2 regions of the Ruminococcus sp. 1001713B170207_170306_F1 genome follow, and region 2 is predicted to be linked to the other one. Evidence: a T-box and tRNA genes for the amino acid it is inferred to sense, from the RefSeq annotation. Region 2 holds a T-box; the other holds one or more tRNA genes.
What was found. The T-box of region 2 lies ahead of pheS (phenylalanine--tRNA ligase subunit alpha). A T-box ahead of a tRNA ligase gene usually reads a tRNA of that ligase, here a tRNA-Phe.

Region 1 (12,226 bases), on a different contig from region 2:
ATTATACTCCATTCCGGCATGCGGTGAATGGATGATGTCACAGAAAGAAATGACAATTGAGGAATACAGTAAGTATTTTGATCAGTTTGATCCTGTGGATTATGATCCGAAGAAATGGGTTCGTCTGGCAAAAAAAGCAGGCATGAAGTACGTGGTACTTACAGCAAAGCACCATGACGGATTTTGTCTGTTTGACTCTAAACTGACAGACTACAAGTCAACAAACACAAAAGCAGGCAGAGACCTGGTAAGAGAATTTGTAGATGCATGCCGAGAGGAAGGATTAAAGGTTGGTCTTTATTTTTCCATTATCGACTGGCATCATCCGGATTTTCCTAAATATGGAGACAGGCAGCATCCTATGCGAAACAATCCAGCATATAAAGATGAAAAAATTGATTTTGACAGATATCTTGCGTATATGCATGGCCAGATAAAGGAACTTGTAACAGGGTATGGCAAGCTGGATCTTCTATGGTTCGATTTTTCCTATGACGATATGACCGGAGAAAAATGGAAAGCCACAGAGCTGATCAAAATGGTTCGAAAGTATCAGCCGGATGTGATCATTGACAACCGTCTGGAAGGTGCGGGGGATAACCATGGCAGCATTACAACAGAGGAACCACTGATTTACAGCGGTGATTTTGCAAGTCCGGAGCAGATTATTCCTCCAAAAGGAGTATGTGATGACAAGGGAGAACCCATTCCATGGGAACTTTGTGCCACTATGAATAATCATTGGGGATATTGCAATTTCGACCATCAGTATAAGACCCCTCAGATGCTTGTAAGAAAGCTGGTGGAATGTGCCAGCAAGGGTGGAAATATGATCCTGAACGTGGGACCAGATGCCCGTGGAAATATTCCGGAGGAGAGTGTTCAGATTCTCACAGAAGTTGGAAAATGGATGAAAAAAAATGGGGAGAGCATTTACGGATGCGGAATTTCCAAATTGGAAAAGCCGGATTGGGGAAGATATACCCAGAAAGGTGACATCATTTATGCTCATGTTTATGAGACACCGCTTGGAGCACTTCCGCTGTATGGAATCGGCCCGGATAAGCTGGAATCTGTTACATATCTTGCTGACGGCAGTGAGGTGAACAGAGGGGAAGCATGGAATACGGTGCTGTATCCGGATGTGGCCTTTGTTTCCTTCGGAGATGATCCTGTATTTACCTATCCATTGCCAGATGAAAAAGATACGGTTTTAAAAATACGTTTGCGACAGGAGTAAAAGAGTATGAAAAAGGTAACGAGTATTGTAATTGGAGCAGGCCTTAGAGGAGGTCATGTTTATTCTCAGTATGCACTGGACCATCCGGATGAATTTCAGGTGGTGGCAGTTGCAGAGCCGGATAAAGAGCGCAGAGAGAGCTTTGCAAAAAGACACAATATTCCGGAAGAGCTTCGCTTCGAAAGCTATGAAGAGCTTCTTGGAAAAGAAAAGCTGGCAGATTGTGCCATGATCTGCACCATGGACAGGATGCATTATGAGCCTACGATCATGGCTCTGAAAAAGGGATATCATGTACTTTGTGAAAAGCCCATGTCTCCCGACAAGAAAGAAATCATTGAAATGGGAGAGATGGCGAAGAAATACGACCGTATTCTGTCCGTGTGCCACGTACTTCGGTATTCTCCGTTCTTTTCCAAATTAAAAGAACTTCTGGAAGAAGGCAAAATAGGAAGACTTATGACTATCCAGCATATGGAAGAGGTAGGTTACTGGCATCAGGCACATAGCTTTGTAAGAGGAAACTGGAGAAATGCAGAGGAATCCAGTCCTATGATCCTGCAGAAATGCTGTCATGATATGGATATCATGTTGTGGCTGGCAGACAGTAAATGCGAAAGCCTCAGTTCCTTTGGTGAACTGTCTTATTTTACAGAGGAAAATGCACCGGAAGGAGCTCCTGCTTATTGTCTGGATGGATGCCCACATAGAGATGAATGTGCTTTCTATGCACCACGCTTTTATCTGGAGAATTTAGATGGATATCTGGTACGTGCAGTGACCGATCAGACAGATCCGGAGCATGTATTGGAGGCTTTGAAAAAAGGACCTTACGGAAGATGTGTATTCCACTGTGATAATACAGTAGTAGATCACCAGTCCGTTGACATAAAGTTTGAAAATCAGGTAACAGCGTCCTTCCTTATGACAGCCTTTACAGACCAGTGTGCTAGACGGATCCGTCTTATGGGAACAAAAGGTGAGATCAAAGGCGATATGGATGCAGGTACTATTGAGATCAGAGATTTTGTCAGTGGGAATCTGGAGACAATAGAGCTTCACACACCTGCAAACGGACATAACGGAAGTGATATGAGTATGATGCATGATTTTGTCCGTATGGTAGGAGAAGGAAGAAAGGGTAAAACAGACGCTGCTGTTTCCGTGGAGAGTCATCTGATGGCACTGGCAGCAGAGGAAGCAAGAATAACGGGACAGGTTGTAAATCTCAGAGGATTTGCCAATGAAAATAAATGAATTTTTAGCTGAAATCAACATGCTGCCGGAGGCTGTGCATCTGCTTAATGAGCTTCAGGAATCCGGACGCATTGGGGAGGAAGAATATCAGGAAAATAAGCTTTTGTATGAGAAAGACAGAGCTTTGTTTTATAAAAAAATTCTTTTGGAAAAGGATTATCGGCTTGTGTTTCTGTATTATTTATGCCGCATGGGCGCCGAAACCTATGATGCTTATGAAAAGCGGGGAATCAGCCGGGAAATTTTCAGGGACACTTTTTACGATCTGACCTTTTGGTGTGAAAACTGTTTTCTGGAATATGGAGAGTATGGAATTGATGAATACGACTGGTTTTTCCGCCATATGAAGCTTACCATCTTCAGGCTTGGAAGAATGCAATTTGAAATCATGGATTCCCGCTGGAATTTTACAGCAGGAGAAAGAATGGTAAAAAAAGGAGATCCAATCATCAGTATTCATATTCCACAGGGCGAAAAGCTCACACTGGAGAGTGTGAGGGAATCCATTATTCAGGGAATGGCTTTCTGGGGGAAAGAGATGCCGTATCTGTGTCATTCCTGGCTGCTCTATCCGGGGCTTAAAGACATTTTGCCGGAGAAAAGCAATATCATTATGTTTCAGAATCAATTTCAGATCGTAGAAACAGATTGGGATGAGCGTGAGGCTGAATGGCGTATTTGGGGGAAAGTACAGCGGAACCTGAATGTATATTCCGAGAACACATCTCTTCAGAGAGCTGCAAAGAAATATCTGAAGTCAGGAAAAGTGCTGGGGAGCGGTCTGGGAATATTAAAACCGGAGTATTTCCTGTGAAATAATTGATAGAAATTGACAAGAAGAGATTTGTCTGTTACCATCGAACCAGGGGCAATTGTTTGTCCCTGGTATCGTTATGAATAAGCAACAAAGCGGATCAGGAATCTCCGCTTTGACAAATAAAAAATGGGAGGCAGCAATAACATGAAAAAGCCGGTATTGGTAGTAATGGCAGCAGGTATGGGAAGCAGATATGGTGGCCTGAAGCAGATCGATCCTATTGATAAGGACGGGGACATTATCATTGATTTTTCTATCTATGATGCTATTCAGGCAGGGTTTGAAAAAATTGTATTTATTATAAAGAAGGAGAATGAGGCTGATTTCCGTGCCGCTATCGGAGATCGTATGAGTAAGCATATCCAGGTGGAATTTGTATTCCAGGATCTGCATAATCTGCCGGAAGGCTTTACAGTTCCGGAAGGACGTGTGAAGCCATGGGGAACCGGACATGCGATCATGAGCTGTATTGATGTGATTGATGGACCTTTTGCCGTTATTAATGCGGATGATTATTATGGACGTCATGCATTTAAGATGGCATATGATTTCCTTACAGAGAATCAGGATAAAGACGGCATTTATCAGTACATGATGGTAGGCTACAAGCTTGAGAACACATTGACAGATAATGGACATGTGGCTCGTGGTGTTTGTGTGACAGACGAAGAGGGATTTCTGAAGGATATTAATGAGCGCACCCATATTGAGAAGAGAGATGGCGGTGCTGCTTATACCGAGGATGATGGTGCTACATGGACAGAGCTTCCTATGGATGCTACGGTGTCTATGAATATGTGGGGATTTTCTGCAAGCATTCTGAGAGAACTGAAGGACAGATTCCCATTATTCCTGAAAGAAAATGTGGAAAAGAATCCTCTGAAATGCGAATATTTCCTTCCATTTGTTGTAGATGAGCTTCTTGGCGAGAAGAAAGCAACTGTCAAAGTTCTGAAATCTATGGACAAATGGTACGGAGTTACCTATAAAGAAGATAAGCCGGTAGTAGTTGCTGCAATTCAGAAGCTGAAAGATGACGGTCTTTATCCTCAGAAGCTTTGGGAGGAAAAATAAGTGGGAAAAACAAAAGATGTAAGCCATCAGGAACTGATGGAAGTAATCAACAGCTTTGATTTTGGCGGTAAACTTGAAGAGGTTGGCATATTCGGAAATGGCCACATTAATGAGACTTACTGTGCTGTATTTTCCACAGAAGCCGGACAGAAGCGCTATATTCTCCAGAAAATGAACAAGCAGATTTTCAAAGATCCTGTTGGTCTTATGGAGAATATCAGTGGTGTCACCTCCTGGCTGAAGAAGAAAATCCTGGAAAATGGCGGGGATGCAGAGCGCGAAACCCTGAATATCGTAAATGACCGTGCTGGAGCTCCTTATTTTGTAGATAAAGAGGGAGAATACTGGAGAGCGTATCTGTTTATAGAAGATGCAACCTGCTTTGATCAGGTGGAAAATGACGAGGATTTTTACCAGAGTGCTCTTGCATTTGGTAATTTCCAGCGCCTTCTTGCTGATTATCCGGCAGATACTCTTCATGAGACAATCCCGGATTTTCATAATACAGTGAAGCGATTTGCCAATTTTAAAAAGGCTGTGGAAGAGGATGCATGCGGACGTGCTGCTGATGTTCAGAAGGAGATACAGTTTGTCCTGGAAAGAGAGCAGCTGGCCCATACACTTGTGGATTTACAGGATGCAGGTAAGCTGCCTCTTCGTGTAACGCACAATGACACAAAGCTGAATAATATCATGATCGACAATGCTACCCATAAGGGAATCTGTGTGATCGACCTGGATACGGTAATGCCGGGACTTTCTCTGAATGATTTTGGTGATTCCATCCGTTTTGGCGCAAGCACGGCAGCAGAGGATGAGCAGGATATTTCCAAAGTGTCCTGTGACCTTCATCTGTTTGAGGTGTATGTAAAAGGATTTCTGGAAGGCTGCGGCGGTGCCCTCACAGATCTGGAGGTGGAAATGCTTCCGATGGGTGCAATCCTGATGACCTTTGAGTGTGGAATGCGTTTCCTGGCAGACCATCTGGAGGGAGATCATTACTTCCGCATTCATCGAGAGAATCAGAATCTGGATCGTGCAAGAACCCAGTTCAAGTTGGTGTGGGATATGGAACAGAAATTATCTGAGATGAAAGCTATTGTAGAAAAATATAAATAGTGGTATTCTAAACTTGGCAGGCATAAAAAATGCCTTCCAGGTTACTAATAAGGATTGCAAAGAATGGACATAAACCATCACAGTTGCTGTTTGCGGATAACATTCCGTGGAGTGCTGTGAAAAGAGAAAACAGCAGAAGGTTATTTGTTTATTGATTGTGATGAGTGGTGGGAACTTTGCAGTAAACGAGGAGGAAAATATCATGGCAATTTTAGTAACAGGCGGTGCAGGATACATTGGAAGCCATACAGTTGTAGAACTTCAGAATTCCGGTTATGACGTAGTAGTTCTGGATAATCTGTCCAATTCCAGCGAGAAGGCACTTGACAGAGTTTCCAAGATCACAGGCAAGCCGGTTAAATTTTATAAAGCAGATATCCTGGACAGGGAAGCCCTTGACCAGATTTTTGACAAAGAAGACATTGACTCCTGTATTCATTTTGCTGGACTGAAGGCTGTTGGAGAGTCCGTTGTAAAGCCTTGGGAATATTATGAGAATAATATTGCAGGAACCCTGACTCTTGTAGATGTAATGAGAAAACATGGTGTTAAGAATATTATTTTCTCTTCCTCTGCAACTGTATATGGAGATCCGGCACAGATCCCGATCACAGAAGAATGCCCGAAAGGACAGTGTACCAACCCATATGGCTGGACCAAATCCATGCTGGAGCAGGTTCTTACAGACATCCAGAAAGCAGATCCGGAGTGGAACGTAATGCTGCTTCGTTATTTTAATCCGATCGGTGCCCACAAGAGCGGAACCATCGGCGAGAACCCAAATGGTATTCCGAACAACCTTATGCCATACATCACACAGGTTGCTGTTGGCAAGCTGAAAGAGCTTGGAGTATTCGGTAATGACTATGACACTCCGGATGGAACCGGCGTGAGAGATTATATCCATGTAGTAGATCTTGCCAAAGGTCATGTAAAAGCGCTTAAAAAGATCGAGGAGAATCCTGGACTTGCAATCTATAACCTTGGCACAGGAAAAGGCTACAGTGTTCTTGATATTGTGAAGAATTTCGAAGCTGCAACAGGCGTTAAGATCCCATATGCGATCAAACCACGTCGTGCAGGCGATATTGCTACCTGCTACTGCGATGCTTCCAAGGCAGCGAAAGAGCTTGGCTGGACAGCTGAGAATGGCATCCGTGAGATGTGCGAGGATTCCTGGAGATGGCAGAGCAATAACCCGAATGGTTATGAAGACTAATGATTCGGAATTTAATTTTTGATGTTGGAGATGTACTGGTGGAGTATCGCTGGTTTGAGATGCTGACCAGGGACTACGGCCTTTCTGAAGCTGAGGCGAAGAGAATTGGCGAGGAAATGTTTGACAATGAGATCTGGGTACAGGGACTTGACGGAGGAAGGCTGAGCCTTGAGGAAGCCATTCATCAGTATGAACTGAAGTACCCGGACGATGTGGATGTGATGGGCTGGTTCCTTCGAAACGGAGAGCAGATGGCTGTAAAGCGTCCGGAGGTCTGGGACAAGGTTGCAGCGCTGAAGGAAAAGGGTTATAAGATTTACCTGCTTTCCAATTACTCAGAAGAGCTGCTCCATGTGCACACCAAGGGAGCGAAATTCCTGGATGTGCTTGATGGGGGAGTTGTTTCCTATCAGGTTCACGCCCTGAAGCCAGACAGGGAGATTTATGAAATTCTTCTGGAGAAATATAGCCTGAAAGCAGAAGAATGTCTGTTTTTCGATGACCGCATGGATAATGTGGAAGGTGCGAAGAAGGTAGGAATTCAGGCGATACAGGTGACATCCAGAGAGATGCTGAACGAAACATTAGATAAAATGCTTACAAAATAAATGAGGCCGCCCCTTCGGGGGCGGCTTTTTCCAGAGCGTGTCTGAAAAATAAAAAAATGCCCAGAGCCGGAATCGAACCAGCGACACGAGGATTTTCAGTCCTCTGCTCTACCAACTGAGCTATCTGGGCATTTATAAGTTCTCTGAACTTACAGCGCATATAATAGCACAGAAACTGCTCTGGCGCAACAAAAATTTCAAAAAATCTGTAAATTCCAAAAATTTACCTTGTAAAAACCACGCCTTGCTTTTCATATATAGTAATGTTAGAATGGCAGTGTGATAAAAATCGGGAGGATTTATTAGTGGAAAAAAAATTAAAAAAATATACTTTGCCGGTTATTGCCGCCATTTTAACAGTGTTTGCTCTTTCCATGACGGGCTTGTATGCTGGTTCGGCAGATAATCCGGGAGAAACATTTCTTTCTTTATGCAAGAAAGAGATGACAGGAATCGGAATCGACAAACTGGTGGTTCTCATTGCGATCATTGCATTGTACATGAAATGCTGGAGGAATTTTTGCAGAAGCTGTAAATGGATCACGCATCTGATCGCCGCCATGTTTTCTGTTTTTATGCTAATCGGAATGTCCTTTTCCGTGCAGGGAAACTGGTCCTTCTTTACAGCTGGGAGAAATCAGATTCTGATCGCATTGCTTACATGGGCAGGATTCTTTTTTCTGTTTGATATAGTGATCAGTCTTTTATATGCATATGGAGAGAAGCATCCTTTTCTGCACAGCAGGAATATAAAGAAATTTCCGGAATGTATGGAAAAACACTACCTTCTGGTAGCATTTTTGCTGATTTTGGCAGGATGGCTTCCCTATATCCTGATCTTCTGGCCAGGAAGTGTTCCCTATGATGGCTTCCGGCAGCTGAATATGTTTGCCGGAAATCAGAGATTTACAAACAAGCATCCATGGGAATTAAGCCTTATAATGGGAGCCTTGATGACAATTGGAAATGTGATCAGTGATAACTGGGGCATTTTCATGGTGGTTGGCGTGCTGGCACTGATTTATGCGGTATGTTATGCCACTGTTTGTTATAAACTGAAATCATGGGGAGCACCAAGATGGTTCAATATCTGCTGCATTGCATTTTTCAGTCTTGTGCCTGTATTTGGAGCTTATTCCCAGACGATCATTAAGGATGGAAGTTTCAGCGCTCTGTTTTCCCTTTTCATGGTAATCTATGTGGAATGCTGCATTCCCACCCTTCGGAAAAAAAGCGGTCAGTCTTTAAGACAGCAGCTGACAGTGCTGTTTCTGGTTGGCTTTGGCATGTGCATTACCAGAAATAATGGACTTTACATGGTGCTTCCTGCATTTATCCTGTTATTCTTTTTCCTTGGAAAAAAACGCAGACTGTATGCAGTTGGAATGGTGATCCTTGTGACAGTGGGCTACATGGGGCTTCAGAAAGAAGTGGCACCGAGACTATACATTGGTAATTTCCCATCCAGAGTATTTTTCTCAATTCCAATGCAGCAGACAGCCAGATATCTGAAGGAATATCCGGATGATGTGACAAAGGAAGAAGCTAAAGCAATTGACGGGGTGCTGAAGTATGATGAGATTGCGGATTTGTATAATCCGGAACTGTCTGATCCGGTAAAGGCAACTTATCGCGGCGGACATATTACCATGGCGAAGCTGAAACGCTACTTTAATGCCTGGTTCAGCATGTTTCTGAGGCATCCGGGGGTGTATATAGAAGCCACACTTCATAACAGCTATGGATATTATTACCCATTTCATAATTGCACCGCGCAGAGCTCCTACCGCTTCTATACAGTAAATGAGCCGCTGATTGAAGAGTCAGATTATCATCAGATCTTTTCCGCAGAGACAAGGAATCAGTTGAAACGTTATGCCGATCTGTGGAGTCAGATTCCAGGTCTTGCGCAGATCTGCAATGCGGGAACCTACACATGGATCGTGATTCTGCTCCTTGGATATCTGATCTACAGGAAGCGATGGAAAGGAATCCTGGTATTGGCTGCCCCGGCGCTGAATGTGGCAATCTGTATAGCTTCTCCGGTAAACGGTCTTCTGCGTTATGCGTTTCCGTTGATGGCGTGTATGCCAGCTGTGATATTCTGGGGACTGGCTTATGCAGAGAAGGCTATAGACGAAAAAAGAACCGACGAAAAATGAAAAGTCTGAATTTCTTTTATGGAAAGTATATTGTCAGGTAACTATTTAACAGGTACTATTCCGGGAAGGGTATAACTGTGAAGATACTGAACCGTGAAATTGTAAGAAAAATAACAATATATGGGAAAGATTGGAATCATGAGAAAGGCAGGTGATTCTGAAGTATATGGAAAAAATAATCATTATCGGTGCCGGACCGGCAGGAATTTCCGCAGCTTTGTATGCTGCCCGGGCAAATATGGATCCACTGGTGATCAATAACGGCATTGGTGCTTTGGAAAAAGCAGAAAAAATAGAGAATTATTATGGTATGGAACATCCTGTTTCCGGGAAAGAATTATTTGAGACAGGACTTGCACAGGCAAAAGCATTAGGCGTGCGGATCCTGGAGGCACAGGTGCTGGGGATTGGCGGGTTTGATACTTTTACAGTAAAGACAACAGCAGGTGATTTTGACACCATCAGCGTGATCCTTGCCACAGGAAGCAAACGAAAGGCTCCTGCAATTCCGGGGATTAAGGAACTTGAGGGAAGAGGTGTCAGCTACTGTGCTGTGTGCGACGCATTTTTCTACAGGGGAAAGGATGTTGCAGTGCTTGGAAACAGCGACTTCGCTCTTCATGAGGCAGAAGAACTGGCACCTATGGCTGGTTCTGTTACCATTTACACAGATGGGAAAGAACCGGAGTTTTCCAGGAAATCTTCTTTTGCGGTGAATACAATGAAAATTCAGTCTGTAGAGGGAGACGAGAAGGTGTCCGGACTGCGTCTGATCTCTGAGTCTGAGACGGATGCAAAATCAGATACTGACGGAGAGAAGAACTTTCAGCTTTTGCCAGAAGGAAAGGAAGCTGAAATGGAAGCTTCAGAGCTCCATAACCCGGAGAGTCCGGTAAGGGATTCCACGGAGACATTTGTCCCGGCAGACGGCGTTTTTGTAGCGCTTGGAACTGCAGGAAGTGCAGAGATGGCAAGACAGATGGGCGCGGCACTTACTGAGAAAGGTAACATCAAGGTAAACGAAAAGATGGAGAGCACCATTCCGGGGCTTTTTGCAGCAGGTGACTGTACCGGCGGTCTTTTGCAGGTGGCAAAGGCAGTTTACGATGGTGCTCAGGCAGGACTCAGTGCAAACCAGTATGTGAGAAACAGACAAAAAAAGTAGAATTTCGGCATGAAATCAGAGAGAAGAATAGACCGATAGAAAGGATGGATCAATTATGGCAAAAGTAATCACAACACAGAATTTTGAAGAGGAAGTATTAAAATCCGAGAAACCGTTTCTTCTTGATTTCTGGGCAACCTGGTGCGGACCATGCATGCGTCAGGGGCCAATCGTGGAGGAACTGGGAGAGGAAGGTTATGCAGTAGGAAAGCTTGATGTGGATCAGAACATGGAGCTTGCACAGCAGTTCCGGGTTATGAGCATTCCTACCCTGATCATTTTCAAGAACGGAGCAGAAGCACACCGTCTGGTTGGTCTTACGGATAAAGAAGAGTTAAAGAAACTTCTGGACGAGTAAGAACGATGAAGATATTACTTGCAGCATGTAATGCAAAATATATACATTCCAATCTGGCTGTCTTTAACCTGAAAGCCTGCGCAAAAGAATATGACAGCAATATTGTACTTCGGGAATACACCATCAATCAGCAGAAGGATGACATTCTGAAGGATATTTACAGATGTCATCCGGATGTGATCTGCATATCCTGCTATATCTGGAATATTACTTTTGTGCGGGAACTGATGCAGGATCTGAGAAAGATCCTGCCGGATGTTCCTTTCTGGGCGGGAGGCCCGGAGGTATCGTATGATGCAGAGGAATTTCTGAAAAAGAACCCGGCATTTGATGGTGTAATGGTTGGAGAAGGAGAGGAGACCTTCCTGGAACTGGTGAAGCACTATATGAATGGAAGTCCTTCTCTGGAGAAAACCACCGGACTTGTGTACTGTAAACCGGACGGTACAATTCAGAATAACGGATGGCGGCAGATCATGGATTTAAGCAGGGTACCCTTTGCTTATGAAGATCTGAAGGATTTTGAAAACCGTATTATCTATTATGAGAGCAGCCGGGGCTGTCCTTTTTCATGTAGCTATTGTCTGTCATCTGTGGACAAGAAACTGCGTTTTCGCGACCTGGAACTGGTAAAGAAAGAACTTCAGTTTTTCCTGGATCATAAAGTGCCACAGGTGAAATTTGTGGACAGAACCTTTAATTGTAAGCACGATCATGCAATGACCATCTGGCAGTACATAAAAGATCATGATAATGGAATTACCAATTTCCACTTTGAGATTTCCGCAGATCTGTTGAGGGAAAATGAACTGGAATTGATGAGCACCATGCGTCCGGGGCTGATCCAGCTGGAAATCGGTGTACAGTCCACAAATCCGGACACTATTCGTGCTATCCACAGGACTATGGATTTTCCGAAGCTGGCAGGGATTGTAAACCGCATCCATAGTTTTAAGAATATTCACCAGCATCTGGATCTGATCGCTGGTCTTCCTTATGAGGATTATGACAGCTTTCACCGGTCCTTCAATGATGTTTATGCACTTCGTCCCCAGCAGCTTCAGCTTGGATTTCTGAAGGTTCTGAAGGGCTCTCATATGAAAGAGATGACAGAAGAATATGGTATTGTGCATAAAGAACTGGAGCCATATGAAGTACTGGGAACCAGGTGGCTGCCATATGAAGACATTTTGAAGCTGAAAATGGT
Region 2 (12,226 bases):
TCTTTCCAAGGGTGGTGAATACACTATTACACCTGAGATGAAAGCCCAGCTGAAGGATTTCTATGGAAACTACTGTTCCGAAGAAGAGACGAAGGAAGCTATCCGCGAAGTATATAAGACAAGTGATTATGTGATTGATACACATACTGCAGTTGCTGCTGGCGTATACAAAAAATATGTGAAAGATACCGGAGATAAGATTCCGGCAGTTATTGCTTCTACAGCAAGTCCATACAAGTTTACCAGAAGTGTTATGGATGCAATCTCCGAGGGACATGAGAATCTGGATGATTTCGGGCTTGCAGACGCACTTGAGAAGCTTTCCGGGGTGGCAGTTCCGAAGGCAGTCAACGATATCCGTACTGCACCAGTACTTCATGACCGGGTAGTAGAAGCAGAAGATATGCCTGCAACTGTGAAAGAGATTCTAAAAATCAGTTAAAAATCAGTAAAAAGAATTTGTGCATTTTCTGTTGAAAAACAGTATATACTAGAGTATAATTATTTTTAGAAAAATGAATCCTGGGATGTGCGAGGCCCCTTTTATTTTTGAACCTACATTGACATCAAGGGAATCCAATATCGCAGTGCGGATGTCAGACCTCTCGTTGTGGTAGGCAGAAGTCCTGTTGAGGATACCCACCTAGCGGTTAGCTAGGCGTCAAAAGAAAGGGAACGGCATTCTGGGATTTTTTAGAACAGGGAGGCAGGTAATATGGGTGTTACAGCAAAGAAATTTGGAAACTTAACCTCTGGGGAAGAGATTACTTTATACCATCTGGAGAATAAATCCGGTGCATATGCAGAAGTGATGGATTACGGTGCCATTCTTGTGAAGCTTTGCGTTCCGGACAAAGATGGGGAGCTTACAGATGTAGTGCTTGGTTATGACGACGTTCAGCAGTACGAAGTAAATGGCTGCTTCTTTGGTGCGATCATAGGAAGAAGCGGAAACCGTATCGCAGGTGCCAGATTTTCCCTTTATGGACAGGAATACCAGCTTGACAAGAATGAGAATGACAATAATCTTCACAGCGGCCCCAATGGCTTCGAGAAGAAGATTTGGACTGTTAAGAATACAGATTCTGACAAAAATGCCATTACTTTTTCCAGAATCAGCCCGGATGGCGAGAATGGATTCCCGGGAGAATTCCAGGTGTCTGTTACATATGAATTTACAGAGGACAATACCCTGCAGATTTACTATAGCGGAATCAGTGACAAGGCGACACTGGCAAATATGACCAACCATTCCTACTTCAACCTTACAGGGGAGGGAAGCGGCAAGGTTCTTGATACATATCTTACGATCCATGCCAGAGATTATAATCCGGTGGATGAGTTCTCTATTCCTACAGGCGAATATGCAGCAGTAGAGGGTACTCCTATGGATTTTAATAAGGCGAAAAAGATTGGCCAGGAAATCGAGGCAGACTTCCAGCAGCTGAAGTACACTGGCGGATATGACCACAATTATGTGACTGACAATTACGCGAAAGGCAGTCGGAGAACGGTTGCAGTTGCTTACAATGAGACCTCTGGTATTACGATGGATGTGATTTCGGATTGTCCATGTGTGCAGTTCTATGCCGGTAATTTTGTTATTGATGAGAAGGGTAAGAATGGACATGTTTACAACAAGCGTGAAGGCTTCTGCCTTGAGACACAGGTTGAACCAAATGCAGTAAATGTGGAAGCATTCCATTCACCAGTACTTGAAGCTGGTGAGAAGTATCAGTCTTTTACCGCATATAAATTTGACGTAAGAAAATAATTACAATACAGATATTTTTGTCTGGTTTTCTTCATATACTTTTGTATGAAGAAGACCAGATTTTTTTATGGATTGAATTATTTTCTGATTGTACTGCTGGGCTGGCTGCTTTTGTTTGGAAAAGCCGCAGAAATGAACAAGAGGAGTGAAGAAAGTGCCAAAAGGGAGCAGAAAGAAAAGAAAAAGGAAACTGACGAAAACAAGGTGCAACAACGAGAGCCTTCCATTCGCGTTCTGCTTACAGACTCGTCCTGGCAATCCTGTTATCACCAGTCAGTAACCATAGAACAAAAAGGAAAAGAACATACCTACACCCCGGATTCACAGGAGCTCCAGAATGATAGTCTGCTTCTGGACGGGGGAACTGATGGCATTGCGATTCCCTCTATTGAAAGAGCTCAGAATCCTCCTGTTTATTATGGAACTCTGGAAATTAAAAAGACAGCGCAGGGGCTGCTGATTATTAATGAATTGTCCCTGGAAGCTTATCTGGAAGCTGTAGTCCCAAGTGAAATGCCTGCATCCTATGAAGAACAGGCATTGATGGCCCAGGCAGTATGTGCCAGAACCTATGCAGTTTGCCAGATACAGGAAAACAGTCTGGAAAAATATGGGGCGGATGTAGATGACAGCGTGAATTATCAGGTTTACAACAATTTTGGGGCAGATAAAAGAACAAATAAAGCAGTACAGGATACAAAAGGTCAGATCCTATGCCAGAATGGAGAACCGATCACGGCTTATTATTTTTCTACATCAGCAGGCAGGACAAGCACAGATGAGATATGGGGAGCAGACAGGTCAGCAGCTTATCTGAAAAGTGTAGAATGTGATTTTGACCAGAATATGCCATGGAGCAGCTGGAGCGTGGAAATTCCCTGGGAAACTTTGGAGAAACGATCGGGAAATCTGGAAGGCAGCGGGGAATTTATAGGGCTTCAGGTTATTAAAAAGAATATCAGTGGTGCAGTTACGGGAATGGAAATTGTGACGGAAAATAAAAGTATACAGCTGGAAGGCGAATATGAAATACGGCAATTTCTTTCCCCGGCAGGTTGTTTGATTACAGAAAAAGATGGAAGTATTGTGAACGGCAGTAATCTTCTGCCAAGTGCCTATTTTGAACTGAACGTGAAATCCGGTAAGGTAGTACAGATTCAGGGAAAAGGGTATGGCCACGGTGTGGGAATGAGCCAGAACGGGGCAAATGAAATGGCCAGGGAAGGTTATGGCTGGCAGGAAATTCTGGAGTATTTTTTTAAGGATATTACGTTGGAAGAGGTGGGAAATAACCTGTCAAAGCAGGAAGCGTGACATTTTGCAAGGTGTTTTTGTAAACAAAGTTCATAGAAAACCCGAGAATTAAGTTTGCGCAGCAAACGCTGCTTCTTGTGCTTGCCACAAGAAGGCTCGCCTTTCTGCGCATCGCGAAGCGTGTTACTGTGAACGGAGTGAACCGTAACCGTTACTGGTCATGGAAAGAACAGTAACACCAGGAAAAAGTAGACAGAAAGCATGTTTCGTGATATGATACAAAAAATGATTACGAAAATGTAACAGGAGCAATCATATGGATAAGAAGAAAGAAAAACAGAGCGTTCTCCAGCTCCTGCTCGGCTTTATGGCCAGAGCAAATGGAGACCATGTGGGAGCTTATGCGGCACAGGCAGCATATTTCCTGATTATGTCTTTTATTCCGTTTATTCTGTTTCTCACGACTATAATTCGATATACACCTTTAACATACAATATGGTCAGCGAAACCATCCGGGCATTTGTGCCTCACAATATACAGAATTTTGTGCTTACCATTGTATCAGAAGTATATGGCAGAAGCACGGCGGTAGTTCCGATTTCTGCTATCATGGCATTGTGGTCAGCAGGAAAAGCCATGCAATCCCTTACGAACGGACTGAATAGCATTTATCACGTCCATGAGACCCGTAACTGGCTGATTACCAGAATGTATGCAGTTGTTTATACATTTCTGTTCAGCATTGCAATTATTGCAAGTCTTCTGCTTCTGGTTCTTGGAAATCAGATTCAGATTATGGCAGGAAAGTACGTTCCATTCCTTGGGAGAATTATCGGAAAGATCATTGGAGCCAGGACGGCGCTTGTATTTGCCGGACTGTTTCTGATCTTTCTGATTTTGTATAAAATGCTTCCAAACCGTAAAGCTACTTTTAAAAGTCAGGTGCCGGGAGCTCTTCTGATTGCAGCAGGGTGGTCCCTGTTTTCCTATTTCTTTTCTATTTATTTTGACATGTTTCCAGGCTTCAGCAATATGTATGGAAGCCTGACTGCGTTGATCATGGTGATGCTGTGGCTGTATATCTGTATGAATCTGCTGCTGTATGGAGCAGAGATCAACGCTTACTTTGAAAAACAGTTCAGAATGGCCCAGGCATCCATGAGGGAAATACTCAGCCGCGAGCGTGATGAGGCGGAAAAAGAGCTTAATAAAGAGAAGACAAAATATCTGGAAAAAGAGAATGGAAGAAAGAAAAAGACTGAGATGAAAGTTTCAGCTGAGAAAAAGAAGGAAGAGCAACAGATAAATTAACCTCTTGACAGATTCACTCTGATGTGGCATAGTTATAAAAGAGAAAAAGCCAGGAAGGTGTTTATAGGAAATTATTTTCTTTCAGAGAGAGGAAGCCACCGGCTGTAAGCTTCCTTAAGTTCAGATAGTTTCTGAGTTTCGCACCGGAGCCGCGTTTCTGAAATTTCCAGTAGGAAGCGACGTGAAGCTGCGCGTTAAGCGGCGGGAGAGCCTGTATATACAGGAATCAGGGTGGTACCGCGGAATATGCTTCGTCCCTTTTGTTGGGGACGGAGCTTTTTTATTTTCACGAGCAAGAGTCAAAGTCCACGCTTGGGTGAGAACTTGGTGACTGCCGCGAAAATGTAGGAAATACGCAAAGCGGGTTTTTCGCATTGTAAAGTCCTTGGAGCGCGCGAGCGCGGAACAATCCGCTTTTACGAAAGAAAAAATCTGCTATGTAGATATTTTCTTCCCTTTCTTTCCCTCCCGCACCTGGCAGATTATAAAAATAAAGGAGAAATGAACCATGGATATGAAAGAAAGACTTCAGGAACTGGCTGAGAACGCCAGAGTACGGATTGAAGAATCCGAAGGCCTGGATAAATTAAATGATGTGCGTGTGGCATATCTTGGAAAAAAAGGAGAGCTTACCGCAATCTTAAAGGGAATGAAGGACGTTTCCCCGGAGGAGAGACCGAAGATTGGCCAGCTTGTAAACGAGACCAGAGCTAAGATCGAAGGTCTTCTTGAAGAGTCCAGACAGAAACTGGAAGAAGCAGTCAGAGAAGAGAAGATGAAAGCAGAAGTAATCGATGTTACCCTACCTGCAAAGAAATCCAGAATCGGTCATCGTCATCCCAACAGCATTGCGTTGGAAGAGGTTGAGCGCATTTTTATTGGAATGGGCTATGAAGTTGTAGAAGGTCCGGAAGTTGAATATGCAGATTACAACTTTACCAAGCTGAATATTCCGGAGAATCATCCGGCAAGAGACGAGCAGGATACTTTCTTTATCAATGATTCCATACTTCTTCGTTCCCAGACATCTCCGGTTCAGGCACGTGCTATGGAAAAAGGAAAGCTGCCGATCCGTATGATCGCACCTGGAAGAGTATTCCGTTCGGATGAAGTAGATGCAACTCATTCTCCATCCTTCCATCAGATTGAGGGCCTTGTAATAGATAAAAATATTACGTTCGCAGACCTGAAAGGAACTCTTGAAGTATTTGCAAAAGAACTTTTCGGACCAGAAACCAAAACAAAATTCAGACCACATCACTTCCCGTTTACAGAGCCAAGTGCAGAGGTTGATGTTTCCTGCTTCAAATGCGGCGGAAAAGGCTGCCGTTTCTGTAAAGGATCCGGCTGGATTGAAATCCTTGGCTGTGGAACAGTTCATCCCAATGTACTTCGCATGTGTGGAATTGATCCGGAGGAGTACACTGGTTTTGCATTCGGCGTAGGTCTTGAGCGTATTGCGCTTCTGAAATATGAGATTGATGATATGCGTCTGCTTTATGAGAACGACATCCGTTTCCTGAAGCAGTTCTGATTTCTGGGCATCGCGAAGCGTGTAACTGTGAAAGTACTGAGCAGTTACCTTTCATAATATAAATATTAGAGTGAGAAGAGGATTAAATAAATGAATACTTCATTATCTTGGATGAAAATGTATGTGCCGGATCTTGACGTAACCGCACAGGAATATACAGATGCAATGACATTGTCAGGTACAAAGGTAGAAGGCTTCACCAGGCTTGATGCTGACCTTGAAAAGATTGTAATCGGACAGATTGAGAAAATTGAGAAACATCCGGATGCAGATAAGCTGATCATCTGCCAGGTGAATATCGGATCTGAGGTGATCCAGATCGTTACGGGTGCTCCAAACGTAAAAGAGGGAGACAAGGTTCCGGTTGTTCTTGACGGAGGTCGTGTAGCAGGAGGACATGATGGAAAAATGACTTCTGGCGGAATCAGGATCAAAGCCGGAAAACTTCGCGGAGTACCGTCCAACGGCATGATGTGCTCCATCGAAGAGCTGGGAAGCAACCGGGATATGTATCCGGAAGCCCCGGAATATGGAATTTATATATTCCCGGAAAATGCAGTTGTAGGTGAGAGCGCTATTAAGGCTCTTGGACTTGATGACGTTGTATTTGAATATGAGATTACGTCCAACCGTGTTGACTGTTATGGTGTTCTTGGAATTGCAAGAGAAGCAGCAGCTACTTTTGGTAAGAAATTTTACCCTCCGGAAGTTAAAGAGACAGGAAATGCTGAAAAAGCTTCTGATTACGTAAAGGTAACTGTAGAGAAACCGGAGCTTTGCCCACGTTACTGTGCAAGAGTTGTAAAAAATGTTAAGATCGGACCATCTCCGAAATGGATGCAGCGCTGCCTGGCTTCCAATGGAATCCGCCCGATCAACAATCTGGTAGATATCACCAACTATGTAATGGAAGAGTTTGGACAGCCAATGCATGCTTACGATCTCGATACGATTGCAAAACATGAAATTGTTGTACGCTGTGCAAGTAAAGATGAGAAATTTGTCACACTGGATGGACAGGAACGTATTATGGACGAGAACGTCCTGATGATCTGCGATGGTGAGAAACCTGTTGGAATCGCTGGTATTATGGGTGGCGAGAACTCCATGATCACAGATGACGTACACACAGTTCTGTTTGAGGCAGCCTGCTTTGATGGAACAAACATCAGACTTTCTTCCAAGAGAATCGGACTTCGTACAGATGCTTCCGGTAAGTTTGAGAAAGGTCTTGACCCGAATAATGCAAAGGCTGCAATCGACAGAGCCTGCCAGCTGATGGAAGAGCTTGGTGCCGGTGAGGTTGTTGGCGGTATGGTTGATATCTGCAATAAGGTCAGCGAGCCATCCCGTGTAAAATTTGAACCAGATCGTATCAACGGTCTTCTTGGAACAAATCTTTCCAAAGAAGAGATGCTTGGCTATCTTGCAAAGATCGAACTCACCTATGATGAGGAGACAAATGAAATCGTAGCACCGACTTTCCGCCAGGATATCCACTGCATGGCAGATGTTGCAGAAGAAGTTGCACGTTTCTACGGATATGACAAGATTCCTACAACTTTGCCATCCGGTGAGGCTACTACAGGAAAAATGCCATTCAAGCTTCGCATTGAAAATATCGCAAGAGATATTGCAGAGTACTGCGGATTCTCAGAAGGTATGACTTACTCATTTGAGAGCCCGAAGGTATTTGACAAACTGAGAATTCCAGAAGATAATGTACTTCGTCAGGTGATCACCATCAGCAATCCTCTTGGTGAGGACTACAGCATTATGCGTACCAGTACACTGAATGGAATGCTTTCTTCTCTGGCAACTAACTATAACAGAAGAAACAAAGACGTTCGTCTTTATGAGCTTGGAAATGTATATCTTCCGAAGGCACTTCCACTTACCGAGCTTCCAGATGAAAGAACCATGTTTACACTTGGAATGTACGGAAACGGTGATTTCTTTGATATGAAGGGCGTTTGTGAGGAGTTCTTCGAAAAAATCGGTATGAAGAAGAAAATGGAGTATGATCCGGCAAGCGAAAAACCATTTCTTCATCCTGGAAGACAGGCCGATATGGTATACGAGGGAACCGTTGTAGGTTACCTTGGAGAGGTACATCCGCTGGTTGCAGATAATTATGGAATTGGGGAGCGCGCATATATCGCAATGATCGATATCAAGAGCGTTCTTGAATTTGCAAATTTTGACCGCAAGTTTACCGGAATTGCAAAATATCCGGCGGTAACCCGTGACATCAGTATGCTGGTTCCGAAGCAGGTGCTTGCAGGTCAGATCGAGGACATTCTTGCTCAGAGAGGCGGAAAGATCCTGGAGAGTTATCAGCTGTTTGATATCTACGAAGGAAGCCAGATCAAGGGTGGCTACAAGTCTATGGCTTATGCGCTTGTATTCCGTGATCACGACAAGACTCTGGAAGAAAGCGAGATTTCTGCGGCAATGAAGAAAATTTTAAATGGTCTGGAAGGACTTGGAATCGAGTTGAGAAGCTGATGCTTTTATATATTGTAAGACACGGTCTGACGCCCTGGAACCACCTTCATAAGGCTCAGGGTTCAGCAGACATTCCTCTTGCTCAGGAGGGAATTGATCTTGCCAGAAGAACAGGCGAGGCTTTGATGGATGTAAAGTTTGATATCTGTTTTACAAGTCCTCTTACCCGTGCGAGACAGACTGCCCGGTTGGTTCTGGGTGGCCGTGATATTCCTGTGATACCGGATAAAAGGATTCAGGAAATTAATTTCGGGGTTCTGGAAGGGCACATTATGAGAACTGGAAATACTATGGAGTCCAACTGCAAAGAATTTGATCTGTTTTTTAAGGATCCTCTGAAATTTCCGCGTCCGGAAAACGGAGAGAATATACAGGATGTCCTGGATCGTACCAGAGAATTCTGGCTTGAAAAAACCTCAGATCCGTCTCTGGCAGACAAGACGATTTTGGTGTCTTCCCATGGATGTGCAGTGCGGGCTCTTCTCCAGAACCTGTACAAGGATCCTGAGCATTTCTGGCATGGATGTGTGCCTCCTAACTGCAGCATTAACCTGGTAGAAGTGAAGGATGGTAAGGCCAGATTCCTGGAGGAAGATAAGGTTTACGCCTGAAAATATGAAATATGATATAATACCCCTGGCTGTATGAAAAAGGTGTGAAATGATTACTGTGAAGGTCGTGAGCAGTAACAGGAAACGTTTTTTCATTAGGCAAGGGGTATGTTTTTTCTTGTTATTATTAGAAAATTGTGATATTATGATAAAAAATGTACCATTATTAATGGAAAATTCACAAAATGCACCAATTTATTACGATGAAAGCCCTGGGGCGTTCAGATTGCGGGAATGATTTTTTAAACAGCTCTGCAGATGCTATAAGCGCAGAGTAGTTGGCATTCATATATGGTGATGCCGTCGACAGACGGCATATCTATTTTGTGAAAATACAAATGGGGAGGCAGACAATGAAGAAAAAAATCACACATTCTGTATTGTTTGTTGCGGTTCTTGCAGGAACCACTGCTTTGACTTTATTTGCCGGCAGGGGGAACTTATCATCTACGATCTACAATTTCGTATTTCTGGCGGTGATCGCAGTCCTGTATCTGATCGCAATGTTTGGTGGAATGTTCCGTATGAATAATCTGAGTACGGCATTCCACAGAGCAGTAGAGGAGCTGAACAGTATGTTCAAGACTCCTGGGAAGACAGATCCCAGGAATCTTACATATTTAGGCGAGCTCTTCGATGATAAATATCTGGATCAGAAGATGGACAGCTTTACAGACAGCATTAACAATAGTAAAGAAGGTCTTGGGGATATTGAGGAATTTATTAATGAAGATGAGCTGGATATCCATGTTCATAAGAAGCTTCTGGAAATGGTTCCGGATATCTTTACCAGTCTTGGTATTTTAGGTACTTTCCTTGGTCTTGTCTGGGGTCTTCGCGATTTCCAGCCTACAGATTACAGCGCCATGACTTCTTCTGTAGAAGCGCTGGTGGAAGGTATTAAAGTAGCATTCCTTACCTCTATTTATGGTATCTCTTTTTCCATTATTTATACCTTTGGGATGAAGGGAGAGTATTCATCCATGACAGAGGAGCTTCAGGGATTCCTTGAAAAGTTTCATTCTTATGTAATGCCTACAGCGGAGAATGAGTCCAGAAATCTGCTGCTTGCAAGCCAGAAGCTGCAGACAAGCGCCATGAAACAGATGGCAGAGCAGTTTTCCGTTCAGATGGCAGACAGCTTTGAGAAGGTTATCACACCTACCTTCCAGAAGATGAATGATTCTCTGGATATGCTGGTTTCTTCTGTAACCAGATGTCAGGAGGATGCTATTCGTGAAATATCGGACGAATTTTTAAAACAGATGAACAATTCTTTCCATATGCAGTTCCGTGATTTCAACGTGGCACTGGATCAGCTGAAAAAGGCACAGAAAGAGAATACAGCTTATACTTCTGCCATGTACCAGACTATGAGCCAGAAGCTTTCTGAGACCTATGACAAGCAGGACAAAGCCATTACAGATATGGTAAGGGAGATGGGAGGTATGCAGACCCGCTACATGTCTACTGCCAATCGTATCCTTTCTGAGAATCAGGAGATCCAGAAGATGCAGCAGCAGGATTATCAGCATATTGTGGATTATCTGAAGGATGCCGAGAAATCTGCAGCTAAGTTCTGGGTTGCCTGCAACCAGGCAATGCAGAAATATGTTGAAACAGCAGCTTCTTCTATTGAGAGAGTAGGGGCTACAGGTCAGGCAAGTGCAGATCTGATTCAGGCAAACAGCAAGATGGCAGAGCAGTTTACGGCCCAGATGGAGGATTTTGCCCAGTATCAGAGACTTTCCTATAAAACAATGGAACAGGTCCGCAAGCTCCTCAGTGAGGTGACTGCAGCGAATACCAGAGATGTATCTCTGATCGCAAGCGGAAGAAATGATTCTGTAGAGAAGCTGGGCAATCTGATTGCTCAGCAGAATGAGGGACAGCAGGCTCTTCTTGAGGAAATCAACAAGAACATGAAAGAGCTTTCCAAGGCGGCACAGAAAGGAAAATTTGGCTTATTCAGATAAGAGGAGATAGACATGCGCAAAAAAAGAAAATCAGGGGATGGAGGCTTTAATGTATGGCGCTCTTATTCCGATGTTATGGCTGGCGTTCTGCTTCTTTTCATACTGATCATGTCATTGACGCTTTTCCAGGCTCAGAAGAGCTACGACGAGAGTATTCAGGAGAGAGATGAGAAGCTGGCTCTGCAGGCAGAGTATACGGCTGATCTTCTTGCCAAGCAGAATACCATTGAAGAACAGGAAGGAACTATTAAGACCAAAGATGAGAAGCTGACTGCACTGGCACAGACTCTGGCAGAGCAGGAAGCCAAGTTAAAAGAGCAGCAGGCTCTTCTGAATCAGCAGCAGACGGATCTGGATGAGAAGACCACGCAGCTTAGTGAGCAGCAGACAAAGATCGATAATATTATTGGTGTCAAGGCTGAAGTTGTGGAAGCACTTCAAAAAGAATTCCAGAAAAATAATATCAATGTAAATCTGGATTCCCAGACTGGTGCATTGACACTGGATGCCAGTGTATTGTTTGATGTTGATGAGTCGGAGCTTACAGATGCTGGTAAGGAAGCACTCCGAAACGTACTTCCGATTTACTGTAAGGTGTTGATGGAGGATACTTATAAGAATTATCTTGCTGAGATCATTATTGACGGTTATACAGATACAGATGGTGATTATGCGTATAACCTGGAGCTTTCCCAGCAGCGTTCACTTGCAGTGGCGCAGTATCTTCTTGATATTCAGGGGGAGTTTCTGACTGAGGACCAGAGCCTGAATCTGCAGGATTACCTGACTGTAAACGGACATTCCATGGCGAATCCGATTCTGGATGCAGATGGAAATGTAGATAAAGAGGCTTCCCGTCGTGTTGAGGTCAAATTCAGACTGAAGGATGACGAGATGATCGAAGAACTGAGTAAGATCATGGCGGGAAGTGAAGAGAGTGCAGCAGATACTGCCACAGAGGCAGGCGCAGATGCAGCAGCTAATTAGTTACATATAATTTTCAAAAGCAAAAGAGTATTTCAAATTCTTAGATCAGAGAAAATGAAATACTCTTTTTGCGTTTGAAACTTTTTTAACTGTTTGCGTGGGAAAATGAAAACAGTTGAAAAAATATGAACAATTACTGTTCGCTGGTAACGTTCCGCGAGGTGTTTTTTGTGAACAAAGTTCACAGAAAACCCGAGAATTGCGGCGCGAAATCATGCGAATGCATGATTTCTGTGCATCGCGAAGCGCGTTACTGGTCACGGAGTGAAC

Region 1: it has a tRNA-Phe gene. The T-box ahead of pheS (phenylalanine--tRNA ligase subunit alpha) is inferred to sense a tRNA for this amino acid. The anticodon was not compared.

The regions. Positions count from the first base shown of each region.
Region 1 is NZ_JADPEX010000004.1:19,637-31,862, reverse strand. Features, by position in the region: gene I4V84_RS04135 (alpha-L-fucosidase) at 1-1,240, shown strand, start outside; gene I4V84_RS04130 (Gfo/Idh/MocA family oxidoreductase) at 1,247-2,497, shown strand; gene I4V84_RS04125 (acyltransferase domain-containing protein) at 2,484-3,311, shown strand; gene I4V84_RS04120 (sugar phosphate nucleotidyltransferase) at 3,459-4,388, shown strand; gene I4V84_RS04115 (aminoglycoside phosphotransferase family protein) at 4,425-5,507, shown strand; gene galE (UDP-glucose 4-epimerase GalE) at 5,710-6,726, shown strand; gene I4V84_RS04105 (HAD family phosphatase) at 6,726-7,334, shown strand; tRNA gene I4V84_RS04100 (tRNA-Phe) at 7,392-7,464, opposite strand; gene I4V84_RS04095 (DUF6020 family protein) at 7,640-9,496, shown strand; gene I4V84_RS04090 (FAD-dependent oxidoreductase) at 9,663-10,661, shown strand; gene trxA (thioredoxin) at 10,717-11,019, shown strand; gene I4V84_RS04080 (B12-binding domain-containing radical SAM protein) at 11,025-12,226, shown strand, end outside.
Region 2 is NZ_JADPEX010000005.1:32,517-44,742, forward strand. Features, by position in the region: gene thrC (threonine synthase) at 1-442, shown strand, start outside; RNA gene ssrS (6S RNA) at 517-694, shown strand; gene I4V84_RS04840 (aldose epimerase family protein) at 716-1,774, shown strand; gene I4V84_RS04845 (SpoIID/LytB domain-containing protein) at 1,820-3,088, shown strand; gene I4V84_RS04850 (YhjD/YihY/BrkB family envelope integrity protein) at 3,345-4,340, shown strand; T-box leader at 4,383-4,602, shown strand; gene pheS (phenylalanine--tRNA ligase subunit alpha) at 4,855-5,874, shown strand; gene pheT (phenylalanine--tRNA ligase subunit beta) at 5,965-8,382, shown strand; gene I4V84_RS04865 (histidine phosphatase family protein) at 8,382-8,993, shown strand; gene I4V84_RS04870 (MotA/TolQ/ExbB proton channel family protein) at 9,347-10,969, shown strand; gene I4V84_RS04875 (OmpA family protein) at 10,982-11,956, shown strand.